2 regions of the Mesorhizobium sp. B2-6-1 genome follow, and region 1 is predicted to be linked to the other one. Evidence: predicted binding sites of a transcription regulator. Region 1 holds the regulator's gene; the other holds the start of a gene.
What was found. The regulator LexA, encoded in region 1, represses DNA repair genes until DNA is damaged. The targets are predictions, from matches to a motif close to TGTTCNNNNTGTGTTCNG.

Region 1 (12,191 bases):
GACTGCCTCAGATTGCAGAAGAGCGACATCGGCACCTTCCTGGTCGGCGAAAGTTTGATGCGCCAGCAGGATGTGACCGCGGCAACGCGCGTGCTGCTCACCGGCAAGGCAGCGGCCGAGGCCGTCTGACGATGACGGCCGCCCTCACCCATCTCGGCCCGCAGGGCCAGGCCAACATGGTCGATGTTGGCGGCAAGGACGAAACGACGCGCACCGCTGTCGCCGAGGGTTTCGTCTCGATGCGGCCCGAGACGCTGAAGATGATCCTGGCCGGCAATGCCAAGAAAGGCGATGTGCTGGGCACCGCGCGCATAGCCGGCATCATGGCAGCGAAGAAGACGCATGAGTTGATCCCGCTCTGCCATCCGCTGCTCTTGACCAAGGTCTCCGTCGACATTGAGCCCGATCCTGCCCTGCCCGGACTGAAGATCATTGCGCTGGCGCGCGTCACCGGCAAGACCGGCGTCGAGATGGAAGCGCTCACCGCGGCTTCGGTTGCCTGCCTGACCATTTACGACATGGCCAAGGCGGTCGACCGTGCCATGATCATCACCGGCATCCGGTTGGTCGAAAAGACCGGCGGCAAGTCGGGCGACTACAAAGCCGCTGGCGAAGATGGGGCGGTCGCCTGATGGCGCTGCTTCCGGTCGCAGCAGCGCTCGAACGCCTGCTGGAGGGTGCTGCGCCGCTTGCGAGCGAAAGCGTTTCGCTCCTCGAGGCCGTGGATCGCGTTCTCGCGGAACCGGTGGTGGCGTTGCGCACCCAACCGCCCTTCAACGCCTCTGCCATGGACGGATACGCGGTCCGCGCTGTCGATGTCGCGTCCGTGCCGTCCCGGCTTTCGGTGATGGGCGTGGCGGCGGCCGGGCGCGGCTTTGACGGCGCCGTCGGCAAGGCGCAGGCCGTGCGCATCTTCACCGGTGCTCCGCTGCCGCAAGGCGCAGACACCATCGTCATCCAGGAAAACGTTCGTGACCTCGGCGGCGGCAGCATCGAGGTGGTCGAACCGACGGCCGAGGGGCGCAACATCCGCCGCTTCGGGCTCGATTTCTCCGAGGGCGACATCCTGCTGGAAAAAGGCCGCGTGCTCGATCCGGCAGCACTGTCGCTTGTCGCCTCGGCCAACCATCCCCGGGTGGGCGTCGTAAAGCGGCCGCTGGTTGCCATCATCGCCACCGGCGACGAGCTGCTGCCGCCCGGCAGCGAACTCGGCCCCGACCAGATCATTTCGTCAAACGCCTATGGCGTCGCCGCCGCCGCGCAATCGGTCGGCGCGCATGCGCTTGATCTCGGCATTGCCGCTGATCGCGAGGAAGCCATCGCGGCGCTGGTCAGGAAAGCGGTCGCGGCCGGCGCTGATGTCATCGTCACGCTTGGCGGCGCCTCGGTCGGCGACCACGATCTGATCCATGACGTGCTGACCGGCGAAGGCATGACGCTCGGTTTCTGGAAGATCGCCATGCGTCCCGGCAAGCCGCTGATGTTCGGCCGCCTCGGCGACATCAGGTGCATCGGCCTGCCCGGCAATCCGGTGGCGAGCCTCGTCTGCTCGCAACTGTTCCTGAAACCGCTCCTGGCACGCCTCGGCGGCCGCGATTTCCGGCAAGATATTCGTCAGGCAAGGCTGGGCGCCGCCATGCAGGCCAATGATCTGCGCCAGGACTATGTGCGGGCGGTGGTCAGGCAAGAGGCCGGCATGCTGGTGGCAACCCCTTTCAGCATCCAGGATTCCTCGATGCTGAGGATACTGGCCGACGCCAACGGACTGATCGTGCGCGAACCGTCTGCGTCCGCCGCGGCTGTAGGAAATGCCTGCAGCGTTATAATGCTGAGGTGAAGTTTCGCCGTTTTTCTACTCCGCAAGCAAAGTTCGTGTCAGCGGATGGACCGGATCAGCCAGGCCTTCGACAATGTCGTAATGATGTCGGTCCGGCTCGACCACCGCGCTCGTGACGGCACCAAGCCCTGTCCAGATATTGGCCAGCAAGGCGTTCTGGCGCAAGAACTCGGACCGCTCGCCGCCTCCGGCCCAGCACGTGACGCGAGCGCCATCCATGGGCCGCAGCAGCGCCGGGCTTTCCGTCAGCGCCTCGGCTTCATCGATTTTCAGCGCCGCGTTCATGCCGGTGCGCATAAGCGGACGCAGGTCATGCAGGCCCGAAATCGAAACGACGTGGCGTACGCGCCTTGCCACGCCGGCCGCCAGGGGCGTTGATGTCGTCGCCATGCGGCTGGCGAGATGGCCGCCGGCCGAATGCCCGGTCAGCATAAGCGGTCCCCCGACCATCGCCGCCGCCTTGCCGATCGCCGCGCCGATCTCGTGGGAGATGCCGGCGATGCGTATGGCGGGGCAGAGCGTATAGGACGGCATCGCCACGGCAAAGCCGCTGTCAACCGAGCCCTTGGCGAGATGCGACCAGCTATCCTTGTCGGACTCCAGCCAGTAGCCGCCATGGATGAACACGACGAGCCCCTTGGGTGCCCCGGCGGGAAGGAAGAGATCGAGCCGGTTGCGCGGCCTGTCGCCATAGGCGATGTCGAGCTGAGCCCTGCCCTTTGCCGCAAGCGCATCGCGAAATGCCTGCGCCGGTTCGACCCATGCGGCCGGCCAGCGATCGCTGCCGGCGATGTTGGCGCCGTTGGCGTAGGCATTGTCCCAATCGGCAATGCGATGTTCGAGCATCGGCACCCTCCCCCGGACGGCATCGTTTCAGCCGCTAGCAATGGCCATCGACAGCGGCAACGTCAATGCTCCAAGGCAAAACATTTTAGGCTTGAAACAAATTTCGACTGGTGCGATCCTGTGCTTTGTTCAGCGATGGGCGTGAGGCAGACAGGGGCAGCCGAAAATGCTTGGGCCATCAGCGCATATCGACACGTTCACGCGCGATAACCTGCCGCCGCCGGATCAATGGCCGGACTTCCTGCTCGACGGCTTCGACTATCCCGAACGGCTCAATGCCGGCGTCGAACTGACCGACAGGCTGGTCGAGAAAGGGTTGGGCGACCACACCGCGCTGATCGGCAACGGCCGCCGCCGTACCTACAAGGAATTATCCGACTGGACGAACAGGCTGGCGCATGCGCTGGTCGAGAATTACGGCGTCAAGCCAGGCAACCGGGTACTGATCCGGTCGGCCAACAACCCCGCAATGGTGGCCTGCTGGCTGGCCGCCACCAAGGTCGGCGCCGTCGTGGTCAACACGATGCCGATGCTGCGCGCCGGCGAACTCGCCAAGATCGTCGACAAGGCCGAAATCACGACAGCGCTGTGCGACACCAGGCTGATGGACGAGATGACCGCCTGCGCCAAGGACAGCGCGTTCCTCAAGCAGGTCATCGGTTTCGACGGCACCGCCAACCATGACGCCGAGCTCGATCGCGCCGCCCTCGACAAGCCCGTGACGTTTACTGCGGTGCAGACCGGGCGTGACGACGTCGCCCTGCTCGGCTTCACCTCAGGCACGACAGGCGTGCCGAAGGCGACGATGCATTTTCACCGCGACCTCCTGATCATCGCCGACGCCTACGCCCGCGAGATCCTGCAGGTGACGCCTGACGACATCTTCGTCGGCTCGCCGCCGCTGGCCTTCACCTTCGGCCTTGGCGGGCTCGCCATCTTTCCGCTGCGTTTCGGCGCCGCGGCGACGCTGCTGGAACAGGCCACGCCACCCAACATGGTCCACATCATCGAAACCTACAAAGCGACGATCTCCTTCACCGCGCCCACCGCCTATCGCGCAATGCTCAAGGCCATGGACGAAGGGGCCGATTTATCGTCGCTGCGCGTCGCCGTTTCGGCCGGCGAGACCTTGCCCGCGCCGGTCTTCGAGGAATGGACTGAGAAAACCGGAAAGCCGATCCTTGACGGCATCGGCGCCACGGAAATGCTGCATATTTTCATCTCCAACCGCTTCGATGACATGAAGCCTGCCTCCACCGGCAAGGCCGTTGGCGGCTATCAGGCGCGCGTCGTCGACGACGAAATGCGCGAAGTGCCGCGCGGCACCGCGGGCAGGCTCGCGGTGCGGGGACCGACCGGCTGCCGCTACATGGCCGATGCCAGGCAGAGCGACTATGTCCGCGACGGGTGGAATCTCACCGGCGACACGTTCTGGCAGGACGAGGACGGTTTCTTCCACTTCGCCGCGCGCTCCGACGACATGATTGTCAGTGCCGGCTACAACATCGCCGGCCCTGAGGTCGAAGCGGCGCTGCTGGCGCATGCCGATGTCGCCGAATGCGCGGTGGTTGGCGCCGAGGATGCCGAGCGCGGTCAGATCGTCGAGGCTCATGTCGTGCTCGTGCAAGGCGTGGCGCCAGACGCAATGACCGTCAAGCGTCTGCAGGATCACGTCAAGGCCATGATCGCGCCCTACAAATATCCGCGTTCGGTAAAATTCATCGCCGCTTTGCCCAAGACGCAGACCGGCAAGATCCAGCGCTTCCGGCTGCGCGCGGAGAAGATCAATTGAGCAAGCCCTACGACCCGTCCGCCGAGGGCGCGGAAATGTCGTTCAAGGAGCGCATGTCCTACAGCGACTATCTGCATCTGGAAAAGGTGCTCGAGGCGCAGGATCCGCTTTCGTCAGCCCATGACGAGATGTTGTTCATCATCCAGCACCAGACGTCGGAACTCTGGATGAAGCTCGCGCTGCACGAAATCGGCGCAGCAATCCGCTCCATCCGCGCCGACCGTCTCGAACCGAGCTTCAAGATGCTTTCGCGTGTCGCCCGCATCTTCGAGCAGCTCAACAATGCCTGGGACGTGCTGCGCACCATGACGCCCAGTGAATACACCGAGTTTCGTGATGCGCTCGGCCAGTCCTCGGGCTTCCAGTCCTGGCAGTACCGTGCCATCGAGTTCGTGGCCGGCAACCGCAATCTCGCAATGCTCGGACCGCACAAACACCGGCCGGACCTCAGCGAGAAACTGGAGGCGATTCTGGCGCAACCGTCGCTCTACGACGAGACGCTGCTGCTGCTCGCCCGCAACGGCTTCGACATCGGCGCCGACGCAAGGCGTACGGACTGGCGCGAAACGCGGACCGAGAACGAAGAGGTCCTTGTCGCCTGGCAGACCATCTACCGCGACCCGCAGCGCTACTGGATGTTCTACGAACTCGCCGAGAAGCTGGTCGACTTCGAGGATTATTTCCGCCGTTGGCGCTTCAACCACGTCACCACGGTCGAGCGCATCATCGGCATGAAGCGCGGCACCGGCGGCACATCGGGCGCGTCCTACCTGAAGAAGATGCTGGAGGTGGAGTTGTTCCCGGAGCTGTGGAAGGTCCGCACCCGGCTCTGACGTAGCTTTGCCGACTGCATATCGTTATCCCGAACCCGCTGCGCTTTTCTGAGCGACAGGCTCTTAAGTCACCGCCGCCTTGACGGCGAAACGCGCCTCCTGCCACGCGTCCGTGCGCAAAATGTCTTCCAGCACCTCGACAGCCTGCCAGACATCGACATAGCCGACATAAAGCGGCGTAAAGCCGAAGCGAATCGTGGATGGCGCGCGGAAATCGCCGATCACGCCGCGCTCGATCAAGGCCCGCATCACCTGATAGCCATGCGGGTGGAGGAACGACACCTGGCTGCCGCGCTCATTGCCGTCGCGCGGGCCTTCGAGTTCGAGGCCGTAGGCGCCGCATTTTGCCTCGACGAGCTGGATGAACAGATCGGTCAATGCGATGCTCTTCCTGCGCACCTCTGCCATATCGACGTCGTTCCAGACATCGAGGGCCCCTTTGAGCGCGCGCATCGACAGCACAGGCTGCGTGCCGCAGAGAAACCGGCGGATGCCTGTGCCGGCAGCAAAACCCTGTTCGAAGGCGAAAGGCCGCGCATGGCCCCACCAGCCGCTGAGCGGCTGGCGGACATCGCCATGGTGGCGCTCGGCCGCGTAGATGAAGGCCGGGGCACCTGGGCCTCCATTGAGATATTTGTAGGTGCAGCCGACGGCGAAATCGGCGTTCGAACGGTCGAGCTCGACCGGCAAGGCGCCGGCGGTATGGCAGAGATCCCAGACGATCAGCGCGCCGGCATCATGTGCCGTCCGCGTCAGCGCGGCCATGTCGCGTAACTGCCCGGATTTGTAGTTGACGTGGTTGACCAGGATGACCGCGACCCGCTCGTCGATCAGTTCTTCTATGGTCGGCGCATCGACACCCTCGAGCCGCAGCACCGTGCCCGGCCGCGTCGAGGCAACGCCTTCGGCCATATAGAGATCGGTCGGAAAGCTGTCCCCCTCGGCGATGATGACTGACCTGTCCGGCCGCATCCCGAGTGCCGCATGCAGCACCTTGTAGATGTTGATCGAGGTGGTATCGCAGACCACCGTCTGGCCGGCGGCGGCCCCGATCAGGCGCCCGAGTTGGTCGCCGAGTTCGACCGGCATGTCGAACCAGCCGGCGGTGTTCCAGGCGCGGATGAGATCCTGCGCCCACTCCTGCGTGGCGGCCTTCTGCAGCTCGCCGAACACGGCTGGCGAAGCGGCGCCCAGCGAATTGCCGTCGAGATAGATCACCCCCTGGGGCAAGGTGAAGCGGTCACGCATGGCACGCAGCGGATCCGCGGTGTCCATTGCCTCGATCGCTGCGAGATCGGGAATTTTGCTCATGGTCGCGATGTTCCTCGGTGAGAAGAGCGCCCTGGAAACGGGCCGGCTGTTTTGCCGCCCGGGCAAGGGCTGGCCGCATAGAGGCGCAAGAACAGGGTGAACGCCCGGTTCGATCTTTGCTCGATTTCCGCCCGAGGCAGTTCCTCGAGCACCCCAACGATCCGGCGAACCTGGAGATCGCCGATCAAAAGACTGATGTAGATGTCGGCGGCTTCGGCAGGATCGTCACAGGCGATCGGGCCGGCCCGACTTGCGGTTCGAAGCAGGTCGCCAACAAGCGGCATTATGGTATTGCGGCCGAATTGCGCGATCGATTGGCCAAGCGTGCCTGTATCGTTGACGTCGCCGGCCGCGGCGCGATTGAGCGCCACCGCCTTGTCGCCCGTCACGAGGGTCAGCAGGACTGGCCCGAGCAAGTTCAGGGTTTCGAGCGGATCGCGCGCCTGGTGAAGGGCGTCCTCCAGCAGCTTCCTTGCCTCTCCCGCATTGGCTTCGATCAAGGATCGAAACAGGGTCTGCTTGTTGCCGTACCAGTTGTAGAGGGTTTCGTTCGAGGCCGATGCCCGCTTGGCGATAGCAAGCAGGGAGGCGCTCTTGTAGCCGGCTTCCCGGAGCACCGCATAGGCGGCCTCCTCTATCCGTTCGCGTCGCGCGGCCTGCTTCGGCGTGGTCATTGGTGTTCCTCTTCGAAAACCGTACATTATTATACGGTTCGTCAAGCGAACGAACGAACGCAGCCCGTCGCGACCAGTGGTGGTGTCTGGCCGTTTTCCGGCGGAAGTTGGCATTTTGGTTTCGTTTCGTTCACGAGCCGCAGGGGTTTCTAATCCGCCCAAACGCACCCCGCACCTGCCGGTCACCCAGCTTGCAGGCTTGTGCCAAGAGTGGAGACCGGTCGGGCCACAGGCCATTAACCAAAATAGTTTCAAAGGGCCCGGGAGCGCATTGACGACGGACCGCGCTGGCAGGATGCTGGCTGCGGGAGGGCATTTCGTTTCCGTCGCCTTAACAAATTCATTAAACTTTAAATGGTTGCGGAACACAACTGGAACAGATAGTGTTTGTTCTGGGTTTGTTTTCTGATTCTGGTTCCAGACCCTTCGTGCAATGCCTTTGGGGGCCGCCATGCTCACGCGCAAGCAACATGAACTCTTGATGTTCATCCATGAACGGCTGAAGGAAAGCGGCATTCCGCCGTCCTTCGACGAGATGAAGGAAGCGCTGGACCTCGCCTCCAAGTCGGGAATTCATCGGCTGATCACGGCGTTGGAGGAGCGCGGCTTCATTCGCCGCCTGCCCAACCGGGCGCGCGCGCTGGAGGTGCTGCGCCTGCCGGACTCGATCGCGCCGGGTCTTAACGCGGCAAAGAAGTTCTCCCCGAGCGTCATCCAGGGCAGCCTCGGACAGGGCAGCAGCCCTAGCCGGCAGATCAAGCCGGCGACGTCTTCGCGTCTGCCCGCTGCCGGCAATGACGACGACGCGGTTTCAGCGGTGTCGATCCCGGTCATGGGTCGCATCGCAGCGGGTGTGCCGATCGACGCCATCCAGCATCAGACGCATTCCATTTCAGTGCCGCCTGACATGATCATGGGCGGCGAACACTATGCGCTGGAGGTCAAGGGCGATTCGATGATCGAGGCCGGCATTTTCGACGGCGACACGGTCATCATCCGCAATGCCGACACCGCAAGTCCCGGCGAGATCATCGTGGCCCTGGTGGACGAGGAGGAAGCAACGCTGAAGCGCTTCCGCCGAAAGGGTGCTTCGATTGCGCTCGAGGCTGCCAATCCGGCCTATGAAACACGTATTTTCGGACCGGACAGGGTCAAGGTGCAAGGCAAGCTGGTCGGCCTGATCAGGCGCTACTGAGCGGGGTCGGCGGTGGGCTTTTCGGGTTTACGGTAAGGCGGCAGTCCCCTTGCCTCGCGTGAGAATTTCCGCTGTTCGTGCCAGGGCCGATATGGCCTGTCGACGGCAAAGCTGACCCGTGCCGGTGCCGTCGCCGATTGCTGGTCGAAGAAGACGGCGGCACTTCCCTTGCGAGCGAGCTGCCGCTTGGTGATGACGAGAACCAGCGGATTGTGGCAGGGATCGTAGCCCGCGGGGTCGTTGATGACGATCAGATCCGCATAGGAGCAGGCCCTCCAGGCGTCCTTGCGATCCTCCACCTGCGCGATGATCGCCCCCGAGGTATGCCGGGCCATGCACAGGCCCGTGAAGCAATAGAAAGGCGCTCCCGCCGGAAGTTGCGCGGGATCGAAGATGTCGAACTGTCGGTCTCCGCTGTCGAACAGTTCCGGCGCAACGATGGTTTCGGACTTCAGCGCGCGTTTCCAATTATCGACGGTGAATTCGTTCGGGCGCGCCCGGTTGATCGCGAGCTCGCCGCCGCCGATCGGCAACGCCACCAGGCGGGCATCCTCCGAAATCAGCACGTCCGGCGTGCGCGTGTCCGAGACGGTCAACAGGCCGGCGAGCGCGAAGGGAAGTGCCGCCAGCCGCAGCCATGTCGTGGCCATCGTCGCGATGACCAGGGCGATCGCCACCAGAAGGACGGATTGCTGCGAAATCAACCCGACCGCGTCGACCGGCGAGCGTTGCGAGATCCATCCTGATATGGCGATCATCGCGGTCAGTCCCTTGCCCATCAGATAAAGGGATGGTCCATCGAACCCGAACGGCATCAGCAGCGCGCTGGCAACCGCAAGGAACATCACGACCGAAACGATCGGCATGACGGCAAGATTGGCGAACAGGCTGAGCGGCGACACGCGCTGGAAATGCCAGATGGCGAAAAGCGCCGTGGCGCTTCCCGCGATAATCGAGGTCATCGCCAGCCCACCTGTCGCCAGCAGCAATTTTCGCGTCAGCAGGCCAGGCAAGGTCCGTTGCGGCGGCGGGGTCCGCGCTTTGTCGGCTTTGCGATCCGACCAGCCGGCATAGGCGCCGACCAGGGCCGCGGTGGCGGCGAAGGACATCTGGAAGCTCGGCCCTACCACCTCGTGCGGCGACACCACGATGACGGCGATCGCCGAAATAGCCAGATTGCGCATGGTGAGTGCCGCCCGATCGAACAGAACGGCGATCAGCATCACCGCCAGCATGATGAAGCTGCGTTCGGCGGCGACAACGACGCCCGAAATGACGAGGTAGGCGGCGATGGAGAAAAGTGCCGCCGCGGCCGCGTATTTCTTGACCGGCCGGCGGGAGGAAAAATTCGGGAACAGCGCGAAGCCGCCACGCAGCAGACCCATGACCGTGCCGGCGACCAGCGCCATGTGCAGCCCGGAAATTGAGATGATGTGGTAGATGCCGGTGCGTCGCATCGCTTCATTGATCTCGTCGGGAATCCCGGCGCGCACACCCACGATCAGCGCCGCGGCGATCTCGCCCTCGGCGCCGCCGATGCTGCCCCTGATATGGTCGGCAATGCTTTCGCGAGCACTCTCGATGGCGGCTGAAAGGGCGGCCCACAGCGGCCTGTCATCGGCTGAGACGATTTTGGGGTTGCCGAGAAAGAAGCCGCTGGCGCCTATGCCGGCGAAGTAGCTGTCGAAGGAAAAGTCGTAGCTGTCCGGCCGCACCGGTCCGGTCGGCGGCAACAGCCTGGCATAGCCGGTCACGAGCGAACCGGCCGTCACTTCAGCCGGCACCTTGCGTGCCGAAAGGCGAACGCGCTCCGGCGCGTAGAGTAGTTTCGGCCGCGCGGTCGATGTCACATCGATGGTCAGCCGGATGCGCCCGGTCTCCATCTGGTCGACCGAAACGACGCGGCCGGTGATTTGCGTGGAGATTTCCGAGCCCAGCATCCGCGTTCCCGCTCGCCACGTCTCGACTTTGCCGGCGAGCATGCCGAGCGCGCACAACAGCGCCGCCATGAAGCACAGATGCGTTTTCGGCCATGAGCGTGAAACGAGCGCGCACAGCGACATCAGGATCGCGACCGCGACAGGCTTGGCAAAGCCCGGCTCCGCCGCCAGCGAAAAATAGGCGATCGATCCGCATGCCAGGAACACCGGCACGAGCAGGAAGGCTATGCCCCGATCGAGTTCGAGCTCGGACGCTCTGGCCACGCCGTTGCGCAGACGAGGCCATGAAGCACGGCCGAACTCACGGCGCAGACGCACGGCCGCGCCGGCTGCGGGAATGCCGGGCGGCGTGGAAACATCCGCCGGCGGCGACTTGCTCGGCTGCTGTAGGGGCGACAACGCCAGCGGCAATGAGGCGGGCGCGGGCGTGGCAAAAAAAGAGCGTTCGCTGACGCCGGCAACGACGTCCTCGCCTTCCTCCGCGCCCCTGCCCGCTCCAGCCATCGGGTCTGCCCCTTGCGCCCTCGACACCCTATGCTACATGAACGCGCGACGCGCGAAAGTGCGTGTGATCCGCACCCCGCTCCAGACGTTTCCCGAGAGTTGTATGTCCGACAAGGTTGTCACCCGTTTTGCCCCCTCGCCCACCGGCTACCTGCACATCGGCGGCGCGCGTACGGCGCTCTTCAACTGGCTCTACGCCAAGCACACCGGCGGTACGATGCTGCTGCGCATCGAGGACACCGACCGCGAGCGCTCCACCGATGCGGCGACAGCAGCCATTCTCGAAGGACTGACTTGGCTCGGCCTCACCTGGGACGGCGACGCCGTCTCGCAGTTCGAGCGCGCGCCGCGCCATCGCGAGGTGGCCGAGGAGCTGGTGCGCATGGGCAAGGCTTACTACAGCTACGAGACCCCTGCCGAGCTTGAGGCAATGCGCGACGCGGCGCGGGCCAAGGGCCTGCCGCCGCGCTATGACGGAAGCTGGCGTGACCGCGACCCTTCGCAGGCGCCTCCTGGCGTCAAGGGCGCGATCCGCATCAAGGCGCCGACCAAAGGCGAGACGGTGGTGCATGACCGTGTCCAGGGCGACGTGCGCTTTCCCAACAAGGATCTGGACGACTTCATCATCCTGCGCTCGGACGGCAATCCGACCTACATGCATGCCGTCGTCGTTGACGATCACGACATGGGCGTCACCCACATCATCCGTGGCGACGACCACCTGACCAATGCCGCCCGCCAGACCGTGATCTACAACGCCATGGGCTGGGATGTGCCTTCAATGTCGCACATACCGCTGATCCACGGCGCCGACGGCGCCAAGCTGTCGAAGCGGCACGGCGCGCTGGGCGTGGAGGCCTACCGCGCCATGGGCTACCTGCCCGAAGCGCTGCTCAACTACCTGGCTCGGCTCGGCTGGAGCCACGGCGACGACGAGATCATGTCGATCCAGGACATGATCGCATGGTTCGACATCGGCGATGTGAACAAGGGCGCCGCCCGCTTCGATTTCGCCAAGCTGGAGGCGCTGAACGGCGTCCATATGCGCCGCATGGGCGATGCCGAGCTGTTCGATATCTTCATTGCCACCTTGCCCTATCTCGAGGGCGGCCCGGCGATGGCCGCACGCCTCGACGACAAGAACAGGGCGCAGTTGCTGGCAGCGCTGCCGGGCCTGAAGGAGCGCGCCAAGACGCTGGTCGAACTTGTCGACGGCGCCGCCTTCCTGTTAGCCGCGCGGCCACTGCCGATCGACGAAA
Region 2 (12,191 bases), on a different contig from region 1:
GCGCTGAAGGAGGTGCCGCAGCGGCTGGCGGTGGTCGGCGGCGGCTATATCGGCCTGGAGCTCGGCACTGTCTTCGCCAAGATGGGCGCGGCGGTGACCGTGGTCGAGGCCTTGCCGCGCGTGCTGGCGCAGTATGACGCCGAACTGACGCGGCCGGTGGTCAAGCGGCTGGCGGCGCTCGGCATCGAAATGATGCCAGGCGCCAAGGCCAAGGGCCTGTCGACGAAAGGCGATGCGCTGCTGGTCGAGACCCCGGACGGCAAGGATGCCAGGATCGCCGCCGACAAGATCCTGGTCACGGTCGGCCGCAAGCCGGTGACGGAAGGGTGGGGGCTCGACCAGATCGACCTCGACATGGCGGGGCGATTCATCCGCATCGACGAGCAGTGCCGCACCTCCATGCGCGGCATCTTCGCCATTGGCGACGTCACCGGCGAGCCGATGCTGGCGCACCGGGCGATGGCGCAAGGCGAGATGGTCGCCGAAATCGTCGCCGGCCATAAGCGCAGCTGGGACAAGCGGGCTATCCCGGCCGTCTGCTTCACCGATCCGGAGCTGGTCACCGTCGGCCTGTCGCCCGAAGAGGCCAAGGCGCTCGGCGGCGAAATCAAGATCGGGATGTTTCCCTTCGCCGCCAATGGCCGCGCGATGACCAGGCTTGGCGAGGATGGCTTTGTCCGCGTCGTCGCCCGCGCGGACAATCATCTTGTGCTGGGCATCCAGGCGGTCGGGCAAAGCGTGTCGGAACTGTCGACGGCCTTCGGCCTGGCGCTCGAAATGGGCGCGCGGCTGGAGGACATCGCCGGCACCATCCATGCCCATCCGACACAGGGCGAAGGCTTCCAGGAAGCGGCCCTGAAGGCGCTGGGACACGCGCTGCATATCTAATTCGGGACGGCGGAAAGCACCCCCCTCTGTCCTGCCGGACATCTCCCCCTCAAGGGGGGAGATTGGCAGCTTAGGAGCCCCGCACATCCCGCCTACGGTGCGCAATTCGGAGTTAATTCGCCGCGCTCATCGCCTTGTCGAGCGCTGCCTTCACGTCCGCCGGCCAGGTCTTCACCGGGGGCTTGGCGTCCGGCTGGCCGTTCTCGCCGCGGCGGGCGAAATAGAGCTTGTGCTGGCCCGGGTCGACCGCCATGAAGCCGTCATTGCCGCCGCAATCATGCGGCACGCAGCCGCTGGCGTAGAAGGCGCCGGACGCGGTCTTCTCGGTGCCGCCGCCGACCAGCAGGCTGGTCGCCATGTCGGGCATGTCCTTGCCGAGCAGCGCCTCGGCCGCCTTATAGACGGCCTCATTGTGGAAGGCGTCGATGATGTTGTCATATTTCGACGGATCGATGTCCTTCCAGTCGGTGCCGGGTTCGGGCATGTAGGTCAGATTGCCGGAGATCGTCAGACCCGATGTCGGCGACCACTGCAATGCCGGCTTCGAATCGCCGGGAAGGAGATAAGGCACGAAATAGATGGCGCTGTCGGAGACGGCCGTGGGCGGCGCGCCGCACTCGTCCTGCTCGACGGTGGTGCTCTGGATCTCCGCGCCTTCCGGTTTCCAGACGATCACCGTCGCCGGCCCGCACTGGTTGCCGCCGTCGCCGACGTCGAACAGCGCCACCTTGACGCCGCCGACCTCGACGATCTTGTCGAAGAAGACGTCGTAATTGCCGGCCAGCTGCTTGCCGTCATAGGCAAGCACCTTCTCGCCATACTGTTCCTGCTGGGTGATGGTGAACTGGCCGCCCTCGAACGGGACCGGCGCCTGTTTGTCGTCGTCGGAAACGTCGGCGGCTCCCTCATCCGTAGCCGGCGTCTCGCTTGCCGCCGGTGGCTGCGCCTCTGGCGTCTCGGCCTGCGCATGCGCGCCGGCCATCGTCGCCACGGTCATGGCCAGGGCGCAGGCGCTGGCAAGAAGCGGGCGTGTCATGACTGTTCCTCCTTCAGCCGCCGCAAGCCCGGCCAGCGACGGCCGGGCCGATGTCGTCAGCCGCGCCGTTCAGGCCCAGGGGCGCAGCTCGGCGTTCTTCTTCTCGAACGAAGCGATGGCGCCGGCCTTCTCCATCGTCAGGCCGATATCGTCGAGGCCGTTCAGCAGGCAATGACGCTTGAAGTCATCGAGGTCGAACTTGACCACGCCGCCGTCGGGCCCGCGGATCTCCTTGGCCTCGAGGTCGATCGACAGAGTGGCGTTGGAGCCGCGCGAAGCGTCGTCCATCAGCTTGTCGAGATCCTCGGGGCTGACGGTGATGGGCAGCACGCCGTTCTTGAAGCAGTTGTTATAGAAGATGTCGGCGAAGGAGGTCGAGATGACGCAGCGTATGCCGAAATCGAGCAGCGCCCACGGCGCGTGCTCGCGCGAGGAGCCGCAGCCGAAATTATCGCCGGCGACGAGGATCTGCGCCTTGCGGTAGGCCGGCTTGTTGAGCACGAAATCCGGATTCTCCGAACCGTCGTCCTTGTAGCGCATCTCGGCGAACAGGCCGCTGCCGAGCCCGGTGCGCTTGATCGTCTTGAGATAATCCTTGGGGATGATCATGTCGGTGTCGACATTGACGATCGGCATGGGCGCGGCGACGCCGGTGAGCTTGGTGAATTTTTCCATGGTCTTGCCCGTCTTCCTGGCATTGCGGGGGATTGCTGGCGCCCGGTTTACACAAAGCCGGCGACAAATAAAAGGCAGGTGTTCGCGCGCGTCGGCACGGGTGCCGCACAAACGGCTTCGAATTCGCGGCCCGATGGTGCAGTCTGGATGTGATGGCTGAAAAAATCCTCTATGCCCGCGAACCCGCGCTCAATGTCGCCGAATTCCGCCGCGTGCTGGTGGACTCCGGCCTTGGCGAGATCCGTCCCGTCGATGATGCCGACAGGCTGCGGGCGATGCTGTCGGGCGCCAATCTGGTGCTGACCGCGCGGCTGGATACCGAAGGCAAGCCGCTGGTCGGCGTCATCAGGGCCGTGACGGACTTCTCCTGGGTCTGCTACATCTCCGATCTCGCCGTTTCCGGATCGGCGCAGGGGCTCGGCATCGGCAAGGGACTGATGGACGAGGCGCGGCGGCAGCTCGGCCCGTCCGTCGCCATCAGCCTGGTTTCCGTGCCCGACGCCGCCGGCTTCTACGAACGCATCGGCATGATGCGCATGGCCGACGCCTTCTGGTTCTCCCGCACGCGCTGACATTTTTCTCCTGTGGCCGGATCCAGCAGCCGTTGGCATGACATGTCGCCTTGACATGCAACCAAATGGTTGCATATTAGAGCCATGAGCATGGACGCCGTCTTTCGCGCTTTGGCCGACCCGACCCGCCGGCAATTGCTGGACAGCCTTCATGACAGGAACGGGCAGACGCTGAACGGGCTGTGCGCTGAGATGGATATGACCCGCCAGGCGGTGACCAAGCACCTGGCGATCCTCGAGGAGGCGAACCTTGTCACCACAATCCGCAAGGGGCGCGAGAAGGAGCACTACCTCAACCCGGTTCCGATCAACGAGATCGCCGAGCGCTGGATCGGCAAATTCGAGCGGGGGCGGCTCTCCGCCCTCGGCGATCTGAAGAGACGCCTCGAAAGGGAAGACTGATGAGCAACGCCTTCGTTTATGTGACCTACATCCGCACCACGCCCGACAAGCTTTGGCAGGCGCTGACCGAACCGGAATTCCACGAGCAATATTTTCTCGGCGCCCATATGCAGAGCGATTGGAGAAAGGGCTCGGCGTGGAAGATGGTCTATGCCGACGGCCGGGTGACCGACAGCGGCGAGATCCTCGAAGTCGATCCGCCAAGGCGCCTGGTGATCAAATGGCGCAACGAGTTCATGCCGGACGTGAAGGCCGATGGCTACACCACCTGCACCTTCGTCATCGAGCAGGAGGGCGACATGATGAAGCTTGCCGTCACCCATGCGGCCGACGGCCCGCACAAGCTGCTGGAGCATGTCGGCAAGGGCTGGCCGCTCGTCCTGTCGAGCCTGAAAAGCCTGCTCGAAACCGGGCAGGGCCTGTCGCGGCCGGCGTCGAAAGGCTGAAATCATCGTTTCCGAGCGAAACAATCATCCGGAGGCATCGATGATGCATGTTCCAGTGCCAACATCAGCCGTGCAGAGCATGACCAATGGCGAGACCGTCATGGCCCAGGCCGAGATCGGCGCGCCGGCCGAGCGCGTCTTCCGCGCGCTGATCTCCGACGAGGTCGAACAATGGTGGGGGTCCGCCGACACCTACCGGATGGTGAAATGGTCGGCAGACCCTCGCGCCGGCGGCCGATGGGCCGTCACGGTCCGTGGAGCCGACGGCAGCGAGCTGCCGGCCAACGGGGAATTCCTCGATATCGAGGTGCCGCGCCGGATCGTGCAGACAAGGGCCTATGCCTGGGACCATCCGACGCTTGGCCGCCGGCAAACGACGGTCGCCTGGCTGCTGGAACCAACCGCCGCGGGCACGCGCCTCACCATCTGCCATGGCGGCTTCGCCGGGCTGGCCGAAGCGGCGGCCGAACATGCCGAGGGCTGGGGACGCGTGCTGGGCTGGCTACAGGCGTATTTGGGTGCGGGAAGCCGAGTGGCGGCTTAGCCGACTGGTGGCGGTGCAGACCGTTTTGATGTCAGCGTCAAAGAGGGACCTTGACTCGGCTCAAATCACATTCAACTCGCGGAACGCCCGCCCTTCGGCAACGCGTTCGTAGCCAAAGGGGGAGCAATCGATCGTGCGGTAGCCACCATGCACGATCAGCTCGGCCAGCGCCTTGCCCACGGCGGGCGCCTGCTGCAGGCCGTGGCCGGAAAAGCCGTTGGCGAAGAGGAAATTGCCGACTTCGGGATGCGGGCCGATCACCGCGTTCTGGTCGAGCGTGTTGTAGTCGTAATGACCGGCCCAGGCGCGCGTCGGCTTGATCGCCTCGAAGGCCGGGATGCGGGTCGCCAGCACCGGCCAGATCACCTCTTCGAACAGCGGCCAGTCGACGTCGAAATCGGCGGGATCGGCCGGGCCGTCGCCCTCCTCCGGCTCGGCGCCGCCGGTGAGATAGACCGAGCCTTCCGGCCTGACATAGATGCCGGACGGGTCGACCAGCAGCGGCATGTCGGCATATTTCTCGCGCGCCTCGAAGACGAAGACGTTGCGCTTGCGCGGCTCGACCGGCAGCGCCAGCCCGGCGAGTGCGGCGACCTTGCCGGCGTTCGGCCCTGCGGCATTGATGAGGATGCCGGCCTCGAGCCGTTCGCCATTGTCGAGGCTGACGCCGGTAACGCGGTCACCCTGCCGCTCGATGCCGGTGACCGAAGCATTGATGAAGTCGATCTTCTTCTCACGCAACGCCTTGCGGAACAGCATCAGCATCGCATGCGCGTCGAACCAGCCCTCGCCGCTGCGGCCATAGGCGCCGGCGGTGATGCCCTCGGCCGACAGCCATGGAAAACGGCGCACGAGCTGTTCGGCGTCCTCCAGCAAAATGTCGGCGCCTTCGGCAAGCTGTGCCTCGTGGTTGGCCCTGAGGATCGGCAGCCCGGCCTCGCCGGCGAGAATAAGATAGCCGCCCTCGCGAAAACCGATGTCGGCGTCCGTGCCGAATTCTTCCTTCAGCCGCCGGAACAGTTTCAGCGTGAATTGCGACAGGCGGATATTTTCCGGAATGGAGAATTGCTGGCGGATCGAGGCCATGGATAGCGTCGTCGCCGCGTGGGAAAATTGCGGGTCGCGCTCGACCAGCGCGATCGAGCCGGAAAAGCCCTCCTCGCGCAGATAATAGGCGATCGAGGAGCCGACGATGGCTCCGCCGATGATGATGATGTCGTAGCGCACTTTTTTCTCCGATCGCTGCCGGCGTCCTTACGCGACCGGCAAAACAATCTCGAAGCGCGTGCCGCGCTCGGAGTCAACCAGCCTGATCGTGCCATCCTGCGCTTTCAGGAGGGCCAGCACGATGCCGAGCCCCATGCCGGTGCCCCCGGTAGAGCACCGCGCGAGGCCGCCTGCTCCCTTGCCTCAACCCGCGGCAGGCGGCATAGATTTGGCATGACGACCGATCCCTACCGCCCGCGCCGCTCGGTGCTCTATGTCCCGGCCTCGAACGACAAGGCGCTGGCCAAGATGGCGCAGCTTGCCTGCGATACCGTCATCATCGACCTGGAGGATGCCGTCGCCCCGGCCGAGAAGGTCGCGGCGCGCGAAAAACTGGCCGGCATCTTCAGCAATCGTCCTGATACCAACCATAGTGGCCGGCGCTGCGAGATGGTGGTGCGCATCAATGCGCTCTCGAGCGAATGGGGCGGCGCCGACCTGCTGGCGGCGGCCAAGGCGGAGCCGGACGGCATCCTGCTGGCCAAGGTCGACACGCCCCGCGACGTGCTCGAGGCGGGTGACGTGCTCGACGACAATTCCGCCCCCGACAGCGTGAAACTATGGGCGATGATCGAGACGCCGAAGGCCGTGCTCAATGTCGGCGCCATCGCCGAACTTGGCCGCGATCCTGCCTCGCGGCTTGATTGTTTCGTTGCCGGAACGAATGACCTGACCAAGGACACCGGCATTATGGCGACGTCGGACCGGCGTTATCTCCTGCCGTGGCTGATGCAGATGGTGCTGGCGGCGCGTGCCGGCGATCTCGATATCGTCGACGGCGTCTTCAACGATTTTCGCGCGCTCGATGCTTTCAGCCGCGAATGCACGGAAGCGGCCGCCATGGGCTTCGACGGTAAGACGCTCATCCATCCCGCCCAGATCGAGGCGGCGAACCGTGCCTTTGCGCCATCGGCGGAGGCGGTGGCCAAGGCCCGCGCGGTGAAGGAGGCCTTTGCGCTTCCGGAAAATGCCGGCAAGAACGTGATTGCGCTGGAGGGAAGGATGGTCGAACGGCTGCACCTTGCGCAGGCCGAAAAACTGCTGGCGAAGGCGGCGGCCGTCGGCGCATGATGTGCCGTGTTGGATTGCCGATCGCGGGCGATGGACTGACGACAGGAATTGAATGATGAAACTCTACCGCTTTCTCACCGCTCCGGACGACGCCAGCTTCTGTCACAAGGTGACGGCGGCGCTGAACAAGGGCTGGCACCTGTTCGGCTCCCCCACCTACGCCTACGACAAGAAGACCAAGACCATGCGCTGCGGCCAGGCCGTGGTGAAGGATGTCGAGGGCCAGGAATACGGGCCGGACACCAAGCTCAGCGACTGGTAGCCCCTCGCATCCACAGCCACGCCGCCAGCCAGGCGATCGATGCCGCAAGCATCGCCAAGCCCAGGTCAAGAGCCAGCTCCGGAACGAACGCACGAAGCGCGATCGGCACCGCGCCAATGAGATAAAGAGCGAGAGGAATGCGCGGCACGCCTCTTGCAACGGCGAGAGAGATTACAAACGCGAGCGTTCCAACCAGAAAAAGAACCGAACTGGCGACCAGAGCCAGACCGAGCGGTCCGGCTCGCAGCTCGACGATGGTTGTGAGCGGAAGCTTCGAAAATACCAGATTGATCACTGCTTCCACGCCTACCAAACTTGCCAACGCAACGAAGTTGATGACAAACGCGATAGTGCCGAACAGCCCCGCGCGCCGGCCAAACGCAAGAAACAGGCCTACGACGAGGCCAAGTGCCAATATCTCGGCGACTGGTGCGAGAAGTTGCGTCAGATCGGTGGTCGCGATGAGCGAGCTGCGTTTAGCCGCGTTGACCAGAAGAATAAGCGCGCTTCCCATCCCGGCGACGGCGGCAAGCCGATAAAGCGTGAGGCTGGGCACAGTCGCGCTCGACTGAACAATCGCGAAATTCTCCTGCTGAAGTTCTTCGGCTGGACTCTGATGCGAAATGACCGATTGCGGGCGGGGTGGGGCTGTTCTGGCGAGCATGTTCGTCTCCTCAGCTGGGAGTTCGGGAGCCGCGAAGACCGTAGGCCTGTTCCGATCCCATCAGTAATCACTGCTTACATCCTCTGGCCGGGATTGTAAACGGCGATTACATAAATCGCGGAATCATGCTACAGAGGCGGGAAGCTGCTCCACGGAACGAAGGGAAAGAGATGGCAAAAGCCAAGGCGCCTCATCGCACTGGTTACCACCATGGCAATTTGCGGGAGGTCCTGATCGATGCCGCGGTTCAACTGGTCGAGGAAGGCGGCCCCGACAATGTGAGCGTGCGCGAAGCCGCAAAACGTGCCGGGGTTTCCCCCGGCGCGCCATTCCGTCACTTCAGCAACAAGACCGCGTTGATGACGGCTGTCGCGGAGCAGGCAATGAGCCGATTCCGCTCGGAGATCACGAATGCGGTCGAGAAGGTTGCGACGGACGATCCGATCGAACGCTTTGCCGCTGTTGGAATCGCCTATTTGCGCTGGGCAATTCGAAACCCCACCCACTTCCAGATCATCTCGACACGCAATCTTATTGATTGGGATGCTTCGGAGTCGCTGCGTCACGATAATGAAGCGGTGCGTTCGCTGATGGAAGCGTCAATGGCAGAAGCACAGCGGCGAAACATGCTCCGGTCGGACGACATGGCAGAGACCCAGATAGCCGCGAGGGCGCTCGTCTACGGGCTCGCACGCATGTACATTGATGGACATTTTGCGCAATGGGCAGTGGCAGGACATACCGGGGAGCAGACTGTGCAGAACGTATTAAAACATTTCATCACACTCATTGTGAAATGACGGCCTGACGTAGAACCGGTCACTCGGCTGCCTCTTCGATCTTCTCCATATCGTCGTCCGACAGGCCGAAATGGTGGCCGATCTCGTGGATCAGCACATGGGTGACGATGTCGCCCAAAGTCTCCTCGTTCTCGGCCCAGTAGTCGAGGATGGCGCGGCGATAGAGCGTGATGCGGTTCGGGCCTTCGCCGGTCTGCGGGTTCCAGCGCTCGGCAATGCCGCGTCCCTCGAATAGGCCGAGCAGGTCGAAGGGCGTTTCCAGCGACAGGTCGTCCATGATCTCGTCGGTCGGGAACTCGGCGATCTGGATGACGATCTCGCCGGTCAGCTTGCGAAAATCCTCGGGCAGATGGGCGTAGGCCTCCAGCGCCAGGAACTCGATCTCGTCCATCGACGGCGAAAGCTGGTCGTGCCAAATGCGGGTCTTGTAGATGCGGGCCATGCTTTGTCCTTTGATCCCGGCATATAGGCTTTTGGGCCACAATCGGCAAATGACGCGGCGGCCAACCCCAGGATTGCTTACGGCACCGGGAGCCGTTTCGCATGGCTTGAGGCGCGGCCGGCTGTCCGACCAATGTTGGCCCTCTTATCGGAGAGGAATAAATTCCCCATGAGTCTGCTTGACTCTTTGGGTCGCCTCTGGAATCTATAAGAACATAACAGGAACAATTGTGAGTGGACACTGACCGTCATGGCGATGAGCGCCGTGGCGCGGGAGACTGTTTTTGCCCTGCGCCGCCAGATCGCGAAGATCGAAGGAACGCTGCCCGAGCGCCTGCAGGCGCCGGCCGGCGCGGTTTCCGACGCCGGCATGGCCGCCGCGGACCGCACCGTGGTCCGGCGCGGCATCGCCGTGGCCAGGCCGGATGCTTTCCTGCGCACCGGCATCGGCCGGCTCGATGCCGCCCTCGGTGGCGATTGGGGCGGCGATTTGGGCGGCGGCCTGCCGAAAGCGGCCTTGAGCGAAATCCATGGCGTCGAGACCCGCGATGCCGGAGCGGTCGCCGGCTTCGCCCTGTCGCTCGCCAGCCTGATCCTCAAGCCCAGCCTGATCCTCAAGCAAGGGCCGCGATTGCCGGTGCTGTGGATCGGCACCCAGGAGGTTTTTCGCGAGGCGGGCTTTCCCTATGCCCGGGGCCTTCACGCCGCCTTCGGCATCGAGCCGGAGCAATTGCTGTTTTCCGAGGCGCCAAGGCTCGCCGATGCGCTGTGGGTCGCCGAGGAGGCGGCCCGCATGACGGCGCTCGCCGCCGTCATCCTTGAAGTCCGCGGCAATCCGCAGCGGCTGGACCTGACCGCGACGCGCCGGCTGCACGCCCGCGCGCAGAGCGCCGGCCGGCCGGTCTTCCTGCTGCGGCAGGCGGCCGAACCCGAACCGACGGCGGCGCCCGTCCGCCTCATCGTCTCGCCGGCGCCGGCAGGGCCGCGCGACACGGTCGCCGGGCCGCTTGCCGGCTCGATCGGCCGCCCCGCCTTCACCATCAGCATCGGCAAGAGCCGCACGGCCCTGCCAGGACAATTCATATTGGAGTGGAACCCCGATGAACGCATATTCGATGAAAGACGGATTGGGGAAGAACGAGCAAAGAATCCTGTCCCTGTGGTTTCCCTATCTCGCGGCCGAACGGATCCTGCGGCAGCGCCTGGGGCGGTCCTGGCGTTCCCGGCCATCGGATCACCGGCCGCTGGTGATCAGCCATCGCGACAGCAACGCGCAGCGCATCTTAGCCCTCGACGAGCGGGCTGAGGCGCTGCATCTGAAGCCCGGCATGGGCATCGCCGATGCGCGCGCCATGCATCCGTCGATCGACATAATGGAGGCCGATGCCGAAGCCGACCGGCGCCTGCTCGAAGGCCTTGCGGACTGGTGCGACCGCTATACCCCGCTGGTGGCGCTCGACGGGACCGACGGCCTGTTCCTCGACGTCACCGGCTGCACCCATCTTTTCGGCGGCGAACGCGCCATGCTGGACGAGATCCTGTCGCGCTTCTTCCATCAGGGCTTCGACGTCCGTGCCGGCCTTGCCGCGACACCCGGCGCCGCCTGGGCGGCGGCGCGGTTCTGCGGCGACCGCATCGTTGCCGGCGGCGAGGAGGAAGCGCTCCTGGCGCCCTTGCCGCTGGCGGCGCTACGCATCGCGCCGGAAACCCGCGCCAGCCTGGAAAGTGTTGGCCTGCGCACGGCGGGCGCGGTGATGGCCGCGCCGCGCGCGCCGCTCGCCCGCCGCTTCGGTGCCTCCCTGCTCTTGCGCCTCGACCAGGCGCTCGGCCGTCTCGACGAGGCGGTGTCGCCGCGCCTGCCCGTCGCGCCGCTTTCGGTCGAACGCCATTTGGCCGAGCCCGTCACGCTGACAGAGGACATAGAACGGCTGGTGGGCATGCTGGCGACGACCCTGAAGATCGACCTCGAGCGGCGCGGCGAAGGCGCGAGAAGCCTGGCGCTGCTCTTGTTCCGCGTCGACGGCGCCGTCAGCCGCATCGCGCTCGGCACGTCGCGACCGATGCGCGAACCCCGGCTGATCCAGAAATTGTTCCATGAGCGGCTGGCCGCCCTCGAGCAGCATATCGATGCCGGCTATGGCTTCGACCTGGTGCGGCTTTCGGTGCTGGCGGCGGCGGCCTTCGACATGCCGCAGGCCGACCTGACAGGCAAAACGACCGACGACGGCGCCGATATCGCGCTGTTCGCCGACCGCATCCGCGCCCGGCTCGGCGAGGGCGCGGTTCTCAAGCCGGTCGTCGTGGAAAGCCATCTGCCCGAGCGTGCCGTCGCCACCATCCCCTTCACGGAAACCCCGCGCCGCATCACGCCGCCGAAGAAACCGGACAGGATGCAGGCGCCGATGACCATCTTCCCGCCGGAGCGGCCGATCCGGCTTTTCCGCTCGCCCGAGCCGATTGAGGTGCCGGCCACCGAAATGCCCGAGGGACCGCCGCTGAATTTCCGCTGGCGGCGTGCGCTCTACAGGGTCGCCCGCGCCGAAGGCCCTGAACGCATCGCGCCGGAATGGTGGCGTGAATTTTCGAGCGACGAAGCGGCGTCGACACGCGACTATTTCCGCATCGAGGATGCCGACGGCCGCCGCTACTGGCTCTACCGGCAAGGTCTCTATGGCGGCTCTGAAATCCCGCCGCGCTGGTTCCTGCACGGGGTCTTCGCATGAACGCGCTGACCGCCATTCCCTATGCGGAATTCGGCATCCAGTCGAATTTCTCGTTCCTGCGCGGCGCCTCCAAGCCGGAGGAGCTGGTGGTCGCGGCCAAGCTCATGGGGTTCTCCGCGATCGGGCTCGCCGACCGCAACACGGTGGCGGGCGTGGTGCGCGCCTGGCAGCAGGCCAAGGTCGAGACGCTTGCCTACCACCCCGGCAGCCGGCTGGTTTTTTGCGACGGCACGCCTGATATTCTCGCCTATCCGCGGAACCGCAAGGGCTGGGGACATCTGTGCCGCATGCTCACGCAAGCCAATCTGCGCGAGGAGAACGAAAAGGGCGCGACCCTTCTGCGGCGCGACGACCTTCTCGAATGGGGCGAACTGATGTCGCTGGCGGTCCTGCCCGCTCTG

Region 2: FJ443_RS02385 (metallopeptidase family protein) is a predicted target of LexA. The motif match lies at 9,277-9,294, and genes of this name have one in related genera.

The regions. Positions count from the first base shown of each region.
Region 1 is NZ_VFUH01000005.1:163,621-175,811, reverse strand. Features, by position in the region: gene trpC (indole-3-glycerol phosphate synthase TrpC) at 1-129, shown strand, start outside; gene moaC (cyclic pyranopterin monophosphate synthase MoaC) at 132-632, shown strand; gene glp (gephyrin-like molybdotransferase Glp) at 632-1,837, shown strand; gene FJ443_RS13325 (alpha/beta hydrolase) at 1,853-2,683, opposite strand; gene FJ443_RS13320 (AMP-binding protein) at 2,850-4,475, shown strand; gene kynA (tryptophan 2,3-dioxygenase) at 4,472-5,308, shown strand; gene kynU (kynureninase) at 5,372-6,619, opposite strand; gene FJ443_RS13305 (TetR/AcrR family transcriptional regulator) at 6,616-7,407, opposite strand; gene lexA (transcriptional repressor LexA) at 7,745-8,488, shown strand; gene FJ443_RS13295 (ComEC/Rec2 family competence protein) at 8,482-10,932, opposite strand; gene gltX (glutamate--tRNA ligase) at 11,036-12,191, shown strand, end outside.
Region 2 is NZ_VFUH01000001.1:453,444-465,634, forward strand. Features, by position in the region: gene lpdA (dihydrolipoyl dehydrogenase) at 1-888, shown strand, start outside; gene FJ443_RS02325 (hypothetical protein) at 1,001-1,924, opposite strand; gene leuD (3-isopropylmalate dehydratase small subunit) at 1,994-2,599, opposite strand; gene FJ443_RS02335 (GNAT family N-acetyltransferase) at 2,752-3,171, shown strand; gene FJ443_RS02340 (metalloregulator ArsR/SmtB family transcription factor) at 3,262-3,573, shown strand; gene FJ443_RS02345 (SRPBCC family protein) at 3,573-4,019, shown strand; gene FJ443_RS02350 (SRPBCC domain-containing protein) at 4,060-4,563, shown strand; gene FJ443_RS02355 (FAD-binding oxidoreductase) at 4,624-5,790, opposite strand; partial or broken gene FJ443_RS02360 (ATP-binding protein) at 5,818-5,940, opposite strand; gene FJ443_RS02365 (CoA ester lyase) at 6,004-6,900, shown strand; gene FJ443_RS02370 (DUF1737 domain-containing protein) at 6,956-7,162, shown strand; gene FJ443_RS02375 (hypothetical protein) at 7,149-7,826, opposite strand; gene FJ443_RS02380 (TetR/AcrR family transcriptional regulator) at 7,997-8,626, shown strand; gene FJ443_RS02385 (metallopeptidase family protein) at 8,646-9,068, opposite strand; gene FJ443_RS31535 (hypothetical protein) at 9,318-10,373, shown strand; gene FJ443_RS02395 (DUF6504 family protein) at 10,315-11,790, shown strand; gene FJ443_RS02400 (error-prone DNA polymerase) at 11,787-12,191, shown strand, end outside.